DNA from 4 places in the Afipia sp. GW823-FHT06G09 genome. Region 2 is predicted to be linked to each of the others. Evidence: predicted binding sites of a transcription regulator. Region 2 holds the regulator's gene; each other region holds the start of a gene.

Region 1 (4,213 bases), on a different contig from region 2:
CCCTCGGCGACGCCTGCCACGATCGAGGCGGTGGCCTCGGGGTCGAGCTTGCCGCAGGCGAAGTAGTCCAGAAAGAAGAGCGGCTCCGCGCCCTGAACCACGAGATCGTTGACCGACATCGCCACGAGGTCGATGCCGATGCCGCCGTGGATGCCGGTCTCGATGGCGATCTTGACCTTGGTGCCGACCCCGTCGGTGGCGGCGACCAGAATGGGGTCCTTGAAGCCGGCGGCCTTGAGATCGAACAGCCCGCCAAATCCGCCGATTTCCGCATCGGCGCCCGCCCGCGCCGTGGCGCGCACCAGCGGCTTGATGAGGTCGACCAGGCGGTTTCCGGCGTCGATATCGACGCCGGCGGATGAATAAGTCAGGCCGGATTTTTGATCGGTCATGCCGGGGATTCCGAGAGTTAGCCGGTGGTTACGTCGGATTTTGCCTTGGCGCAATGGCCGCCGGGCAGGCTGTGCATAGCTAGGAGAAAGGCCCCCGAGCGGTCCGCCGCATCCCCGTATCCTTTGCAAGCCGTCCGGGGCTCGTTAAAACAGGAACAGCCGGGAAAAAGTCGCGTGAATCTACCGAACATCATCACCTTGGGCCGCATCCTGCTGGTGCCGGTCATCGTCTGGGCCATCGCCTCGAACCAGATGACTATCGCCTTCGTGATCTTCGTGGTGGCGGGGGTCAGCGATGCCATCGACGGGTTCCTTGCCAAGCGGTTCAACATGACCACGGAGATCGGCGCGCTGCTCGATCCCGTGGCCGACAAGGCGCTGCTGGTCTCGATTTACGTCACGCTCGGAATCTCGGGCGACATCCCGCGCTGGCTGGTCATCCTCGTGGTGTCGCGTGACTTCATGATCGTCGGCGCGGTGATCATCTCCTGGCTGCTCGACAATCCGGTTCCGATGAAGCCGCTGATGGTCTCGAAATTGAACACCGTGGCGCAAGTGTCGTTCGCCGCGTTGGTACTGGCCTCGCTTGGTTTCCAGTTCAATGCGTCGCCGTATGAGATCATTCTGGCCGGTTTCGTGACCGTCTTGACGCTGCTTTCGGTGTCCTTCTATCTGGTGGAGTGGGCACGGCACATGAGCGCGACTGCGCCGATTCCGTGATACGATTTCACAAGCCGCAGGTTGCGTACGGTTCGGCCAGGAGTCTTACGTGGTAGCTCGCGTCCGTCCTCGTCAGTTGGCCCTTGCCTTGCCGCATGCGGAAAGCCTGACGCGCGATAATTTCCTTGAAGGCTCGGCCAACGCGCAGGCGCTCGCGCTGATCGACGCGTGGCCCGACTGGCCCAACCGCGTGATGATGCTGGTGGGGCCGGAGGGCAGCGGCAAAAGCCATCTTGCGTCGATCTGGGCGGCCGAAGCGGGTGCCCGGTCGGTTGCGGCCCACACACTGACGCCGGCTAACGTACCGGGCGAACTGGCGACTGGCGCGCTGGTCGTGGATGATCTCGACCCGGCGTCCTTCGATGAGCGCGCGCTGTTTCATCTTCTTAATCTGGCGCGTGAAGATGGGGCCCATATCCTGCTGACGGGACGGGTACAGCCGTCGTCATTCGCAGTGACATTGCACGATCTGCGGTCCCGGCTGCGGGCCGTGCCGGTGGTCACGCTGACCCCGCCGGACGACCTGTTGTTCCGGGCGCTGATCGTCAAATTCTGTGCCGACCGCCAGATGACCGTGGATGAGGGGATCGTCAGCTATCTCTCGACCCGTATCGAGCGATCCTTTGCGGCGGCGCGACGGACGGTCGAATTGCTGGACGAGGAGGCGCTGCGGCTGCGCCGGCCGGTGACCCGCGCCCTGGCCGCGGAACTTCTCAAAGACCCTGCGACCTGATCGAACAGGGCTTGGTCGTTAAGACCTGTTGGCTCATCATGTCATCGAACTGTCATGAGACTGGCACATTGTCTCAGTGGAACGGGCCTAAGGTCCGGACTGATGACACGATATGAGGTCTGACTTCATGGACGCCGCGCAAGCTATTGTTAAAAAAGAAGAAAACGAAGAGGTTTCAACCGCGTCGTCGATCGGGTCAAGCCCGGAGCGCTTCATCAACCGCGAACTGTCGTGGCTCCACTTCAACCGCCGCGTGCTGGAAGAGTCGGTCAATCCGAACCACCCGATGCTGGAGCGAGTCCGGTTCCTGTCGATTTCCGCCAATAACCTTGATGAGTTCTTCATGGTCCGCGTCGCGGGCCTCAAGGCACAGATCCGTGAAGGCATCACCGAGCGCAGCCCGGACGGCTCGACGCCCACCGAGCAGCTCGCCAAGATCAACGAGACCGTCTCGAAGCTTGCAAGCGACCAGCAGACAATCTGGCGCGATCTGCGCGGCGGCCTGTCCGAGGTCGGGATCGTCCTGGTCGATGGGAAGGACGTCACCAAGGCCGAAAGCGCCTGGATCGAGGACCACTTCCTTCACAACATCTTCCCGCTGCTGACGCCGCTCGCGATCGATCCGGCGCATCCGTTCCCGTTCATCCCAAGTCTCGGCTTCACGATCGCGCTGCATCTGGCGCGGGTGTCCGACGGCAAGGCGATGAATGCGCTGATCCGCATGCCGGGTAAGATCGATCGCTTTATCCGTTTGCCCGCAGGCAAGGACGGCTCGGTGCGTCTCATCACGCTTGAACAGGCCACGGCGCTGTTCATCGGCCGTCTGTTCCCCGGCTATATGGTCAAGGGTGAGGGCGCGTTCCGCATCATCCGCGACTCCGAACTGGAAATCGAGGAAGAGGCCGAGGATCTCGTTCGCCTGTTCGAGTCGGCGCTGAAGCGCCGCCGCCGCGGGTCGGTGATCCGCCTCGAAATCGAAGCCACCATGCCGGATGATCTCCGCGCTTTCGTGCAGCGCGCACTGTCGACACCTGACGATGACGTGCTGCTTGTCGATGGCGTGCTCGCCATGAACGAACTGTCGCAACTGACGCGGCTCGATCGTCCCGATCTCGAGTTCACGCCCTATGTGCCGCGCCATCCCGAGCGCGTTCGCGACCATGGCGGCGATATCTTTGCCGCGATCCGCCAGAAGGATCTCGTCGTCCATCATCCCTATGAATCGTTCGACGTCGTCGTGCAGTTCCTGCAACAGGCGGCGCGCGATCCCGATGTCGTCGCGATCAAGCAGACGCTGTATCGCACATCACGCGATTCACCGATCGTACGGACGCTTGCCGAAGCCGCCGAAGCCGGAAAGTCGGTGACGGCGCTGGTCGAACTGAAGGCGCGGTTCGACGAGGAAGCCAACATCCGCTGGGCGCGCGATCTTGAACGCGCGGGCGTGCAGGTGGTCTACGGGTTCCTCGAGCTCAAGACTCACGCCAAGCTGTCGCTGGTGGTGCGCCGGGAAGGCACGGGGCTGACGACTTATGTTCATGCCGGGACAGGCAACTATCATCCGGTCACCGCGCGCATCTACACGGACCTGTCGTACTTCACGTCCGACCCGGTGATCGCGCGCGATGCGGCGCGCGTCTTCAATTACATCACCGGCTATGCGGAGCCGCGCGACATCGAGAAGATGGGCGTGTCGCCGCTCACGCTGCGCAAGCGGATGCTCGAGCACATTCATGGCGAGGCGAATTTCGCCCGTCATGGAAAGCCGGCGGCGATCTGGCTGAAGATGAATTCGCTGGTCGATCCCGAGATCATCGACGCGCTTTATGAGGCATCGCAGGCCGGTGTCTCGATCGATCTGGTGATCCGCGGAATTTGCTGTTTGCGTCCCGGTGTTCCCGGACTTTCGGAGAACATCCGGGTCAAATCGATCATCGGCCGGTTCCTGGAACACGGGCGAATCTACTGCTTCGGCATGGGGCACGGCCTGCCGAGCGCCAAGGCCGCTGTGTATATTTCGTCCGCGGACATGATGCCCCGCAATCTCGACCGCCGCGTCGAGGTGCTGTGTCCGCTGCAAAATCCTACGGTTCATCAGCAGGTTCTCGAACAAATCATGGTCGCGAACCTCAAGGACAACGAGCAGAGCTGGCAGTTGTTGCCGGATGGGTCGTCAACGCGTATGAAGGCCGCGAAGGGCGAGGAACCTTTCAACGTGCACGATTACTTCATGACGAATCCGAGTCTGTCAGGCCGTGGAAAGTCGCTTAAAGAATCTTCGCCACGCCGTCTTACGCGCCGTTCGGAGCGTTAGTGGTTCGAAGAACGAATCCGTGAGCCCGGCACTCGTTCGCGAGCGGCCTCGTGC
Region 2 (4,213 bases):
ATCCGAATGATCTCATCCTCGTTCGCTGGACGCACAACCAGGCGCGGCACCGCTCCGGCGAGCGTGCCTGCGCGTTCGCGGAAAACCGCGAACGGAAGACGGTCGCGTGCATAGCCGAGACGCTGATCGAACGATGCCAAAACGTTGGCGTTGCCAACAATTGCGCCGAAAGCTGAGACAAGGCTTTCATCAACGCGATCCGTTTCGCGCACTGCGGCGATGGTGGTAGCAGTCATGACAGCCCCTTTTCAGAGGCCAAATTCGCCACGCTCACTCGGCGCACTCCCCTGATCGCATTATGTTTTCTGGCGATTGAACAAGTAGCTTGAGCAATCGTTTGTTCAAAAAGTCGTATAAACTACGCCAGTGGTCAAGCTAAAATTTCAGCGTGGAGCTGGACCTGTGGAAGCGCGGATGACCAGACCGTCTGGCGCTAATGGCGCGACGGGTTGCGGTGTACCGCCATTCAAAAGGTCGATCAGAAGATCGGACGCAATTTCGCCCATCACTTCCGTAGGCATTTTCACCGACGTCAGTTGCGGATAGAGCATCGTCGCCACCGGTGCGTCGTGCAGGCCCACCACCGATATGTCGCGCGGGATTTGGAGACCGGCTTCATGCAACACCGCCATCGCACCAGCTGCGGTGACCAGCGTCGCACCAAGAACAGCCGTGGGCTTTAGCGCAAGAAGGCTGCGCATCGCATCCGCTCCACCCTCCGCAGTATACCCAGCGACGGCGACGAGTTTCGGATCGAACGGAATACCGTGCCGCTTCAATCCGTCGCGATAGCCGGCCAATCGTTCGCCAGCATTGAATCCGCCGGGACGGCCCGCAAGATGCGCAATCCGCCTGTGCCCCATCTGCGCCAGATGATCGACGGCAATCGCTGCAGCGGCGCGGCTGTCCAGCACGACGCAATAAGGACTCCCCGACAATTGCCGGTTCAGCAGGACGAAAGGCGTGTGAGTGGATTCAAGCTCTTCGCGCAACAAACTGTCGTCGTCGAGACTCGCGACGAGCAGCCCATCAGCACGATTGCCGTGCGACAGGCGATGATACACAGCGTCGGTCGCACCTGACTCCCTATGAGCGATCAGCAATGAATAGCCATGCCGTGCTGAAGATTTTTCGGCACCGCGAATAGCCGACGCAAACACCGGATTGTCGAGCTGGGGAACGATAAGACCGAGTGTTCGACTGCGCGAGGTCCGCAAACTCTGCGCGAGCGTATTCGGCGAATAATCCAGGCTACGAGCGCTTTCAAGAATCCGTTGGCGCGTCTCCGGGCGAATGCGCTGGCTTTCCTCGCCGCGCAACACGCGTGAAGCGGTGGATACGTCCACTCCCGCCATACGCGCAACATCGGCTAATCTCGGCCTCATCGATTTCAATATCCCAAGCAATGCCCAGCGCAACGAGCGTAGACTTGGAGGCTTGATAAAACAAGCAACCGTCAACCAATAGGCTCGACGCCATCCGGCCATCCACGTACAAAGCCTGTCGAAGAGCCCAGATAAGCGAGCCGGGATACATCCATGAGCGTTACCATCTATCACAATCCGGATTGCGGAACGTCACGCAACACGCTTGCAATGATCCGGCAAAGCGGAGCCGAGCCGGAGATTATCGAGTATCTGAAGCACCCGCCCACCCGCGCGAGGTTGCTCGAGCTTACTGCGGCGATGAGAATTTCGGTGCGCGCGCTGCTGCGCGAGAAGGGCACGCCCTATGCCGAACTTGGGCTCGGCGATCCAAAGTGGGCAGATGACGAACTTCTCGATCTGATGGTCGCACATCCCATCCTGATCAATAGGCCGATTGTCGTGACGCCCAAAAGCACCAAACTATGCCGGCCATCGGAGGCGGTGCTCGATATTCTGCCCAATCCCCACATCGGCAGATTCGTCAAGGAGGACGGAGAAGTCATCAACGCGATCTGACCGCCCGCAGGCGGCTGAACCGACACCTCACGTATGCGAGATGAAGGTCAGCTAGCCCGCGGCTCAGTTCTGTGAATCAGCCTTGGCGAAACGATCGTCGAGCGCATAACCCGCGCCACGAACTGTGCGGATCGGATCCGACTCACGCCCAAGATTCAGCAGTTTCCTGAGGCGGCCGATATGCACGTCCACCGTACGCTCGTCGATATAGATGTCACGGCCCCACACGCCGTCAAGCAACTGCTCACGGCTGAAGACGCGCCCTGGATGCTCCAGGAAGAACTCCAGAAGCCGATATTCGGTCGGACCAAGATCGATCGGACGGCCGGAACGGGCAACACGCCGGCGGTCCCGGTCAAGTTCGATATCGCCGAAGGCTAGAACCGTCGCGAGGCGCTCGGGACTCGCGCGCCGCAACAATCCTTTCACGCGCGCAAGCAGCTCCGGCACCGAGAACGGCTTGACGATATAGTCGTCTGCTCCGGTAGCGAGCCCCCTCACCCTTTCGCTTTCCTCGCCGCGCGCAGTCAGCATGATGATCGGGATCTGCTTGGTCTCCGGCCTTGCGCGGAGCCGACGGCAAAGTTCGATCCCCGAGAGACCCGGAAGCATCCAGTCGAGCACGATAAGATCCGGAACATGCTCCTTGAGCCGGGTATCCGCATCATCGCCGCGCGCGACTGTTTCGACGTCGTAGCCCTCGGCATCCAGGTTGTAGCGAAGCAGCGTGGTCAACGCTTCTTCGTCTTCGACCACAAGAATTCGGGCGCTCATTTCCAGTCCTTTAGTTCGTCGTACAAATTAACTGCCTGACGCGGCCGTTGCAAAGTTCGTCATGTCGCCCTTAGGACGTTGATCGAGCATTTGCTGGCCTTCGATCATGTAGAAAACCGTCTCGGCGATATTGGTTGCGTGATCGCCGATACGCTCAATATTCTTGGCGCAGAACATCAGGTGAATACAGAAACCGATATTACGCGGATCTTCCATCATATAGGTCAGAAGTTCGCGGAACAGAGAAGTGCAGATTGCATCGACCTCTTCGTCGCCCTTCCAGACGGTCATCGCGGCAGGCAGATCGTGCGCCGCATAGGCATCGAGCACCGACTTGACCTGTGACTGAACCAGGTCGGTCATGTGCTCCAGCCCACGGATCAGCTTCAGCGGATGGAAGTCGCTATCGAGCGCTGCGACGCGCTTGCCTATGTTCTTTGACAGATCCCCGATCCGTTCAAGATCGGTCGCAACACGCATCGAACTGACGATTTCGCGCAAGTCGACAGCCATCGGCTGACGGCGAGCGATGGTCAGCACGGCACGCTCTTCGATCAGATGCTGCAACTTGTCGATCTCGAGATCGGCGGCGACAACACGCTTGCCCAGCGCGACATCGCGCCGGATCAACGCGTCTACGGAATCGACGATCTGCCGTTCAGCCAGGCCGCCCATCTCGGCAACAAGCCGGTTGAGCTCCTGAAGATCGTCGTCGAACGCTTTGGCGGTATGATCTGAACCCATGGTATGTCTCTCCCGCGAATGCGCGTCAGCCGAAGCGGCCGGTGATGTAGTCTTGTGTTCGCCGATCGGTCGGCGAAGTGAATATCTTGTTGGTGTCGTCGAACTCGACCAGCTCACCAAGATACATGAACGCTGTCTTGTCAGACACACGCGCCGCCTGCTGCATATTATGCGTCACGATGGCGATCGTGTAGTCCTCCTTGAGTTCCTGGATCAGTTCTTCGACCTTGGCGGTCGAGATCGGATCGAGCGCCGAGCAAGGTTCGTCGAACAGGATGACCTCAGGACGGACGGCGACAGTGCGTGCGATGCACAGGCGCTGCTGCTGGCCGCCGGACAGGCTGAGCCCACTGGCGTTCAGCTTGTCCTTGACCTCATTCCAGAGCGCGCCGCCCTTCAGCGCGGCCTCGACGCGGCCGTCCATTTCGGACTTCGAAATCTTTTCATAGAGCCTGATGCCGAACGCGATGTTCTCATAAATCGTCATCGGGAACGGCGTCGGCTTCTGAAACACCATACCGATCCGGGCGCGCAGCAGGTTCAGATCGAGCTTCGGATCGAGAATGTTGGTCGAATCCAGCATCAACTGACCGACAGCACGCTGACCGGGATAGAGGTCGTACATGCGATTGAAGATGCGCAGCAACGTCGACTTGCCGCAGCCCGACGGACCGATAAACGCCGTGACGCGATTTTCGCCGAGAGCAAGGTTGATGTTCTTCAGTGCGTGGTGTTCGCCATAGTAGAAATTG
Region 3 (4,213 bases), 160 kb from region 2:
ACGCGCCGCACACTGAAGCGGCGCGAATGGCTGGCGATGCCGGAGGCCGGCATGGGCCTTGTCGTTCATGACGTGCACCGCGAGAAGGATTACTGAGCCTCCGCGCTCGCATCGCCGGACGGAAAAAAAGCCCGCGCTCTTGCGCGGGCTTTTTATGTTGCCGCCGTTGCGGCAAGCTAATCAGAACAGGTGCGAGAACAGCACATAGAGACCAGCCGACAGGCAGATCGCCGCCGGCAGCGTCAGCACCCAGGCCATAAGCAGGTTGCGGATAGTGGCCATCTGCAAGCCCGAGCCGTTGGCCGCCATTGTTCCGGCGACGCCAGACGACAGCACGTGTGTCGTCGAGACGGGAAGGCCGAAAATGTCCGCCGCGCCGATCGTCCCCGCAGCAACGAGTTCAGCAGATGCACCCTGCGCGTAGGTCAGGTGCGTCTTGCCGATCTTCTCGCCGACGGTGATGACGATACGCTTCCAGCCGATCATGGTGCCGAGACCCAGCGCGATGGCGACCGCGATTTTCACCCAGGTCGGGATGAACTTCGTGGCGCTGTCGAGCGAGCCTTTATAGGCATTGAGGGTTGCGACCTCTTCCTTGTTGAGATCGTTTTCCTTGTCCTTCATCAGGAAGCGGATCGCCTCCGAAGTCAGGTACATGTCGTTGCGGGTGTTACCCACCGCCTCGGCAGGAACCTTGTTCAGCGTGCCGTACTTCTGCACCTGATCGCCGACGTCCTTCACGAGAACCGCCAGCGACGGATAGGTGCCTTCGTTGATCTTGTGCAGCGAAACATACTGAGTCACTACCGGGCGGGGATCGCCGATGATGCTATGACCGGCGCCCTTCGCAGCGATCACCTTTGACGCGGCTTCTGACGTCTGCTGAAACTTGATGACCTGCGATTCCGGCAAGGCGCGGTTCAGCGCGTAGGCGGTCGGCACAGTGCCGATCAGGATCAGCATAATGAGGCCCATGCCCTTCTGACCGTCGTTTGAGCCGTGCGCGAAGCTGACGCCGGTGCAGGTCGCGATGAGGATACCGCGAATCCACAGCGGCGGTGGCTTGTTGCCTTCCGGAGCAGCGTAAAGCGCCGGATTGCGAATAACGAACTTCAACACCAGCAACAGAAGTGCCGCCATGCAGAAGCCGAACAACGGCGAGAGCAACAGCGCGTAACCGATTTCCGTGGCCTTGGTCCAGTCGACACCCGAGGTACCATCGCGTCCACGCATGACCGCATTGGCGATACCAACACCGATGATCGAGCCGATCAGCGTGTGGGAGCTGGAAGCCGGAAGACCGAAGTACCAGGTGCCGAGATTCCAGACGATGGCCGCGATCAAGAGCGCGAACACCATGGCGAAACCGGCACTGCTTCCGACCTGAAGAATGAGCTCAACCGGCAGCAGCGAGACGATGCCGAAAGCAACCGCTCCGCTCGAGAGCAAAACGCCGAGAAAATTGAAGAATCCGGACCACATCACGGCGAATTCCGCCGGCAGCGAATGGGTGTAGATCACCGTTGCGACGGCGTTGGCAGTGTCGTGGAAGCCGTTGACGAATTCGAAGCCGAGCGCAATCAGCAGCGCAACAAATAGCAGAATGTAGGGAAGATAGGTCGTGACCTTGGTGCCGGTGGCGTCGATATCGACGTAAATGCTGTAGGCAACGAATATTGCACCCGCCGCGAGGATGCCAAAAAACAGGATCATTGTGAGTGGATTGAAGCCCTTGTCGAGATTCGGCCTGGAGGCCGGCTCGATGGGTTGCCCGTCGGCGATCCCGGAACTTAATGTAATGTCGCTCATCTCATACCCCTTATGAAACTCAGGGGTTCTTTTTGACCGGTTAGCTTGAAGGTTGGATGACACCTTTCATATCGGCACAGCGACGAGCGCAGATTTTCCGCAAATCGGCGCATCTCCCTTGAATTTGCCAATGGCGTGCGACGAGACTTAGAGATCTTCTAGAAATAGCGGCTACCCCAGCGCAGCCGTTTCATTTTGCTTGTCCGCCAGTTCAAGCACCCAGGCCAGGCTTACGCCCAAACCCAGACCGAGCAGTACGCTGACGAATAGAACCCCGATGGGAAATGTACGGCTTGACTCCGGAGATGCTGTTGCACGGCTCAATATCCGGGGGCTGGTGTTGTCCGGTCGCACCTGCTGAGATCTGGCCAGGATAGCCTGATACGCCGCACGGTTTGCTTCGACATCGCGCTCCAGCTCCTTGAGGCGTGCGCTCGCGTCGTGCGTTTTGCTCAGGTTTTGTTTTGACGCTTCGAGACGGTTCTTCAGTTGCGTCACCGTCGCGCGGGCACGTTCCAGATCGGCTGTGACGGACTGAGCCACGTCCTGAATTTCGCCTTCCAATAACCGCCTGGCTTCGGCTGCCTGCAGCCTCGCGATCACGCGGTCGGGATGGCGTGGCCCGAGCGTTTCGGACAGATCAATTTCCAGTCGTCTTGCCGCGACATAACGGCTTCTGAACGTCCCGATTGCCCCTCCCCTGATCGCATCCGGTATTCCGCCGCCATCCAGGATTTTCCGGGCACGCTGGAGCTGATTCACCGTCGAACGCAGACCGTTAACCTTGGCCTCGGCGGCAGCCACCTGCTCTGCAATCTCGCTCACCTGTTTCTCGGCGCCGGATTGCCCCGCAGCCACCATCGCCTGGTTATCATTGCGATATCTCTCATACCGCTGCTCGGCGTCTCGCAAGCGCGTCTGAAGTGTCTCCAGTCGTGCACCGAGAGGCGCAACGTTGCCCGGCGTCGCTTCCACACCAACACGCTCCTGTTCCACATAGCTGTCCATCACTGCGTTGGCGATGCGCACTGAGGTTTCGCGATCCGGCGTAACGACCTTGACGGTCACTGCATTCGAGTCTGGATTGCGGGCGGTGCTAACCGCACGATTCAACTGTCGCAATGCCATGGAATGCGGCTCAGCGGGGGGAGCAACTCCAACACCGGCAAGAAGCGCGAAGAGAATCCCCTTCGACCTGCCGCCAAAAAGCGGATCGGTATCGAGCTTCTCTTTTGCGACAACTCTCTCGAGGACGCTGCGCGACGTCAGGGCGCTGATCTGGTTGTCCATGCCAACCCTGACAGTGTCTGGACTGACCGGCTGGCCGGCTGCAGCTTGCGCAGGCAGGTCGAGCACAAGTTGCCCGGACGCAACATATTTGGGAGCCGATAGCAGTATCCAGGCAAGGCTGATCGCAGCACAAATGGCGGCTACCGCGCCGATAAACGCCGCCCTCCGGCGCAGCATCGTTGCGAAGCCGTGCACATCCAGGGCGGGGACCTGAATCCGGGACAGGTACGCATCGCGCCTGTCGTTTTCAGAAATCGCCATACAACGTCCCTACGCTACGCGTCTTGGGACGGGATAATCCGATAAATCAGCAGTCTTGGCGAGACCAATGCCCGTCTAAACGCCGCAAAAATGCCCTCATCAGCGCTCGACGAATGCCTTTTCGACGACAAATTCGCCGGGTTCGCCGTGATTGCCTTCGGTGAATCCCTTGTCGAGCAGTAACGTCCGCGTGTCCTGAAGCAGCGCCGGGCTGCCGCAGATCATGACACGGTCGTGTGCGGCCTCCAGCGGAGCGAGCCCGGCATCGCTGAACAACTTGCCCGACGTCATCAGATCGGTGATCCGGCCGCGATTGCGAAACGGATCGCGCGTCACCGTGGGATAGTAGATCAATTGGTTGCGGACCAGCTCGCCAATCAGATCGTCCTTGGGCAGCCGTTCGGTGATCATCTCGCCATATGCAAGCTCGGCGACACGGCGGCAACCGTGCAGCAGCACCACCTTCTCGAAGCGATCGTAGGTTTCCGGGTCCTTGATGACGCTAAGGAATGGCGCAAGCCCCGTGCCGGTGCCAACCAGATAGAGATTCCGGCCACTCTTGAGATTGTCGATCACCAGCGTACCGGTGGGCTTGCGCCCAACAATTATCTGATCGCCTTCCTTCAGATGCTGAAGCCGCGAGGTCAGCGGACCGTCCGGCACCTTGATAGAAAAAAACTCCAGCCGGTCCTCGTAATTGGCGCTCGCCACGCTATAGGCGCGCAGCAGCGGCTTCTCACCGACCTTCAGGCCGATCATTGTGAATTCGCCGTTGCGGAATCGGAATGATGGATCGCGCGTCGTCGTGAAACTGAACAGCGTGTCGGTCCAGTGATGAACGCTGAGGACGCTT
Region 4 (4,213 bases), on a different contig from region 2:
CCAAGCCCGAGCGCTTCGGCCATGACGCGGAACACCTCGGTGTTATCCATCGACCCGCGCACCCGATCGCTGCCGGGGCCTGTCGCGGTCAGGATCACATCCTCGCCGGAATGGACACTGGCGCCCATCATCGCCGGCAGGTTGCCGAGCCGCAGCACCGCGCCGGGCAGATCCTTGTGCTTGTCGTTGGCCTTGTAGGTGTTGGGCTCGTCGGCCTTATGCGTGGGCTCGTTCGGATGATCGAGCTTGGGCCGCATCGTCTCGTAATGATCCGGCAAGCTCGCCGAGAAGATCGCCAGACGGCGGCTGACATCGACGCGGGCGGGATAACCCTCCGCGTCCGGCGCCGGATAATTCGGGAAGCCCGCCTTGTCGTAGACACCGATCCGCTCGCGCAGCGGCGCGTTCGGAATCGTGCTCATGTCGTCATTGACGGTGCCGACAAGACCGTTGGGATGGTTGTGATCGGCCACCACCAGGATCAACGTCTCGTCGCCGTTGCGCTGCGACCAGTCGCGCGCAAGCCGGACCGCGTTGTCGAGCATGATGGTGTCGTACACCGCGCGGTCGAAATCGAGCGCATGGGCATATTTGTCGATCAGACCCGACTCGACCATCAGGAAAAACCCGTTGTCGTTCTTCGCCAGCACATCGAGGGCGACCTGCACCTGCTGCGTCAGGTCAGGCTGGTCCGGCGATTTCGCAACGCCGCCGCCCTTGAGGAATTTGCGGTCCAGCACGCCGTCCATGTTGCCCAGCGCAAACAGGCCGAGCAGCTTGCGCGTATCAGCCTTGTTCGCCGCGGGGGCGAGTTCGGCGGCGGTCGCCGCATAGGCATAACCGGCCTCCTTGAATTTCGCGACATAGTCGGTCTCATCCGCGCGCTTCGAGCCCGGCGCGCCCTTCGGCAGGAAGTTCGCCATGCCGCCGCCCATCAGCACATCCGGTTTCGCGGCGAAGTACTGATCGACGATGTCGTTATAGGTCAGGCGGCGGCGGGTATGCGCGATCATCGCCGCAGGCGTCGCGTCCTCGACCTCGGTGTTGGTGACAATGCCGACGGCGAGATTCAGCCGCCGCTTCACCAGACTCGCGATGGTCTCCACGCGCGGATCGTCGAACGGATTCGCAGAGCGGTCGGCATAGACGCCCATGGCGTTCACCGCGGTCTTGTGACCGGTCGCGAAGGCGCTCGCCGCATTGGCCGAGTCGGTGATGATCGAATCCGAGCCCGCCGTCGCCACCATCGCCATATGCGGCATGTCGTCCATCGCCAGCTTGCCGAGGCTTTTGCCTTCCGCGATGCCCTTCGACAGCAGCCGCGCCGCCACGCGATGCGCGGGCGACAAACCGTCGCCGATAAAGAGGATCACGTTTTTCGCCTTGCGCGCGCCGGTGCCGAACACATTCCAGGTCACGGTGCGGGAATTGACGCCATCGCTCGCAACCACGGTGTATGCACCGGGCGTATCCAGCGTTGCGCCGCGCAGCACCAGCGCTGACTGGTCCTTGTTGTCTTCGCGATCGATGAACAGCGGCGCGGCCTTGAGCGCCGCTGCCGCATCCTGACCGTTGATGGTGACGCGCACCTTGTCCTGATCCACTTTCGCGGCGAACTCCACCTTCAGATCGAACCGCGCACCCGACAGGATGTCCGCGCGGTCGATCGGATAGATCGTTTGCGCAATTGCGCCGGTGTTGCAGGCCACTGCGGCGACAGCCGCGATAATCAGATGTCTCATAACGATGTCCACGTAAGGGTCAGGCGCGCGAGCGCGGAAATTATGAGCGCAAGATGACGGCTTGACTACAGGGTGCGGCAAAATGAAAAGGCGGACCGAACGGCCCGCCCTCGCAAAATTTATGCAGATGAGCTGCGTCTCAGCTCTTGTCGCTGTCGAGCTTCGGAATATTCGAGCCCTCGCCGGCCGAGAGCAGACCGGTCCTGGTGTAGAGATCGAGCTTGCGGCGTGTGTCGGAAATATCGAGGTTGCGCATGGTCAACTGGCCGATGCGGTCGCCCGGCGTGAACGCCGCATCCTCGACCTTCTCCATGCTGAGCCGTTCCGGCGCATAGGTGAGGTTCGGACTTTCGGTGTTCAGGATCGAGTAGTCGTTGCCGCGGCGCAGCTCGAGCGTCACCTCGCCGGTGATCGCGCGCGCCACCCAGCGCTGCGCGGTTTCGCGCAGCATCAGGGCCTGCGAATCGAACCAGCGCCCCTGATACAGCAGCCGGCCGAGCCGCATGCCGCTGATCCGGTATTGCTCGATGGTGTCTTCGTTGTGGATGCCGGTGACGAGACGCTCATAGGCGATGTGCAGCAGCGCCATGCCCGGCGCCTCGTAGATGCCGCGGCTCTTCGCCTCGATGATGCGGTTCTCGATCTGGTCGCTCATGCCGAGGCCATGACGCCCGCCGATGGCATTGGCCTCATAGAACAGCGCGACAGCATCAGTGAACGTCTTGCCGTTCAGCGCCACGGGCTGGCCTTCCACGAAGCGCACCGAAACCTTCTCGGCCTTGACCACGCAGTCGTCGCGCCAGAACGGAACGCCCATGATCGGATTGACGATCTTGATGCCGCTGTCGAGATGTTCGAGATCCTTGGCCTCGTGCGTCGCACCGAGGAGATTGCTGTCAGTCGAGTACGCCTTCTCGGCGCTCATCTTGTAGGCGAAGCCGGCGGCCTTCATGAACGCCGACATTTCCGCGCGCCCGCCCAGTTCATCGATGAACTGCTGGTCGAGCCATGGCTTGTAGATCTTGAGGTCCGGATTGGTCAGCAGTCCGTAGCGGTAGAACCGCTCGATATCGTTGCCCTTGTAGGTCGAGCCGTCGCCCCAGATGTTGACGCCGTCTTCCTTCATCGCGGAGACGAGCATCGTGCCGGTGACGGCGCGGCCGAGCGGCGTGGTGTTGAAGTATGCGATGCCCCCGGTCGAGACATGGAAGGCGCCCGATTGAATCGCGGCGATGCCTTCGTGAACCAGTTGCGTGCGGCAATCGACGAGGCGCGCTTTCTCGGCGCCGAACTCCATCGCCTTGCGCGGAATCTCGTCGTAGTCGGCCTCGTCCGGCTGGCCCAGGTTGGCGGTGTAGGCGAAGACGCGCGCGCCCTTCTGCTTCATCCAGAGCAGCGCGGCGCTGGTATCGAGCCCGCCGGAGAAAGCGATGCCGACATTTTCCCCCTTGGGAAGGCTCTTCAGAATCGTAGTCATGGGACTTCCCTTCGGGAGATTTCATTTGGGCGGTTTGGATGCACGGCTGACAAGCCTCACCAGACCGGCTTCTATAGAAAGATTGGCGGACGATGGGAAGATGAGGCACAGAGCCTCAACAAACACAATCGTCATCACCGGGCTTGACCCGGTGATCCATCAAAACGTGAACTTATTCAAAAAGATGGATTGCCGGGTCAAGCCCGGCAATGACACGCAGGGAGCATTCACGCGCTGACCGGCCTCGGACGCTCCGCTAGGGCCGCAGAACAGGCGCTCCGCCGTCCGCAGCGTTCGCGGACGCGTCCGGCCTGATGCGCGGGGTCTCGCCGACGTCGCGGCCAAGCCGCTTCTGCCGCCAGCGATAGCCCGGCCATGCGAAGCGCGTCAGCCAGGCGTCGATGCCGTAGTCCGTCAGCCGCGTCGACGGCCAGCGGTAGATGACGGCATAGGCCAGCCAGATCACGATGAACGAGACGGTGCCGGAGAACAACACGTCGGTCAGAAAATGTCCGCCGAAGGACATGCGAAGACCGCCGGTGAGCACGCCGAACGCAGTCGCCGCGAGATAGGCCAGCGGACGCCACTGCGGCGGCGTCAGCGCGGCGGGCGCATAGGTCCAGAATGCAGTCGCGCCCTCGCCGGAGAAGAACGAACAGTTCTTCGGGCATGCGCCGCGCGGGTCCCACCACGCCTTGAATTCAAGCGGCCCGTTGAACTCCGTCACCACTACTGGACGCGGACGGCCCCAGTAGCTTTTGAACACGATGTTCGACAGCACGATCGCCGTGAGCAGAATGGTGACGATCAGAAACACCATGGCGCGGCCGGAGATCATCAGCGGCTTCACCGGACTGATCAGCTTGACGATCAGCGACACCAGCGCGGGCATCACCAGACCCCATGCAATCCACATCGCGCCGTCGCGGGCGATCGCAGCCCACGTGCTGGATTTCAGCGGAAAGCTTTTGGTCGTCGCGTCGTAGAAGAATGC

Evidence for each region. Region 2 encodes PhoB, which activates phosphate uptake and scavenging genes when phosphate is short. Its sites were predicted from a motif close to TGTCATNNANCTGTCAT; they were not measured.
Region 1: the regulator PhoB is predicted to act here: its motif matches at 1,885-1,901, upstream of AC1Q67_RS19390 (RNA degradosome polyphosphate kinase).
Region 3: the regulator PhoB is predicted to act here: its motif matches at 1,855-1,871, upstream of AC1Q67_RS21765 (inorganic phosphate transporter).
Region 4: the regulator PhoB is predicted to act here: its motif matches at 1,796-1,812, upstream of AC1Q67_RS10730 (alkaline phosphatase).

What each region holds. Positions count from the first base shown of each region.
Region 1 is NZ_JBXAHF010000004.1:528,810-533,022, forward strand. It holds gene purM (phosphoribosylformylglycinamidine cyclo-ligase) at 1-392, opposite strand, end outside; gene AC1Q67_RS19380 (CDP-alcohol phosphatidyltransferase family protein) at 567-1,112, shown strand; gene AC1Q67_RS19385 (P-loop NTPase family protein) at 1,162-1,845, shown strand; gene AC1Q67_RS19390 (RNA degradosome polyphosphate kinase) at 1,973-4,159, shown strand; gene ppx (exopolyphosphatase) at 4,179-4,213, shown strand, end outside.
Region 2 is NZ_JBXAHF010000005.1:335,201-339,413, forward strand. It holds gene AC1Q67_RS22475 (FAD-binding oxidoreductase) at 1-236, opposite strand, end outside; gene AC1Q67_RS22480 (LacI family DNA-binding transcriptional regulator) at 384-1,559, opposite strand; gene arsC (arsenate reductase (glutaredoxin)) at 1,539-1,943, shown strand; gene phoB (phosphate regulon transcriptional regulator PhoB) at 2,007-2,717, opposite strand; gene phoU (phosphate signaling complex protein PhoU) at 2,745-3,461, opposite strand; gene pstB (phosphate ABC transporter ATP-binding protein PstB) at 3,487-4,213, opposite strand, start outside.
Region 3 is NZ_JBXAHF010000005.1:173,682-177,894, forward strand. It holds gene AC1Q67_RS21760 (patatin-like phospholipase family protein) at 1-96, shown strand, start outside; gene AC1Q67_RS21765 (inorganic phosphate transporter) at 181-1,809, opposite strand; gene AC1Q67_RS21770 (GumC family protein) at 1,981-3,360, opposite strand; gene AC1Q67_RS21775 (ferredoxin--NADP reductase) at 3,460-4,213, opposite strand, start outside.
Region 4 is NZ_JBXAHF010000002.1:655,751-659,963, forward strand. It holds gene AC1Q67_RS10730 (alkaline phosphatase) at 1-1,742, opposite strand, end outside; gene argG (argininosuccinate synthase) at 1,882-3,219, opposite strand; gene AC1Q67_RS10740 (phosphatase PAP2 family protein) at 3,476-4,213, opposite strand, start outside.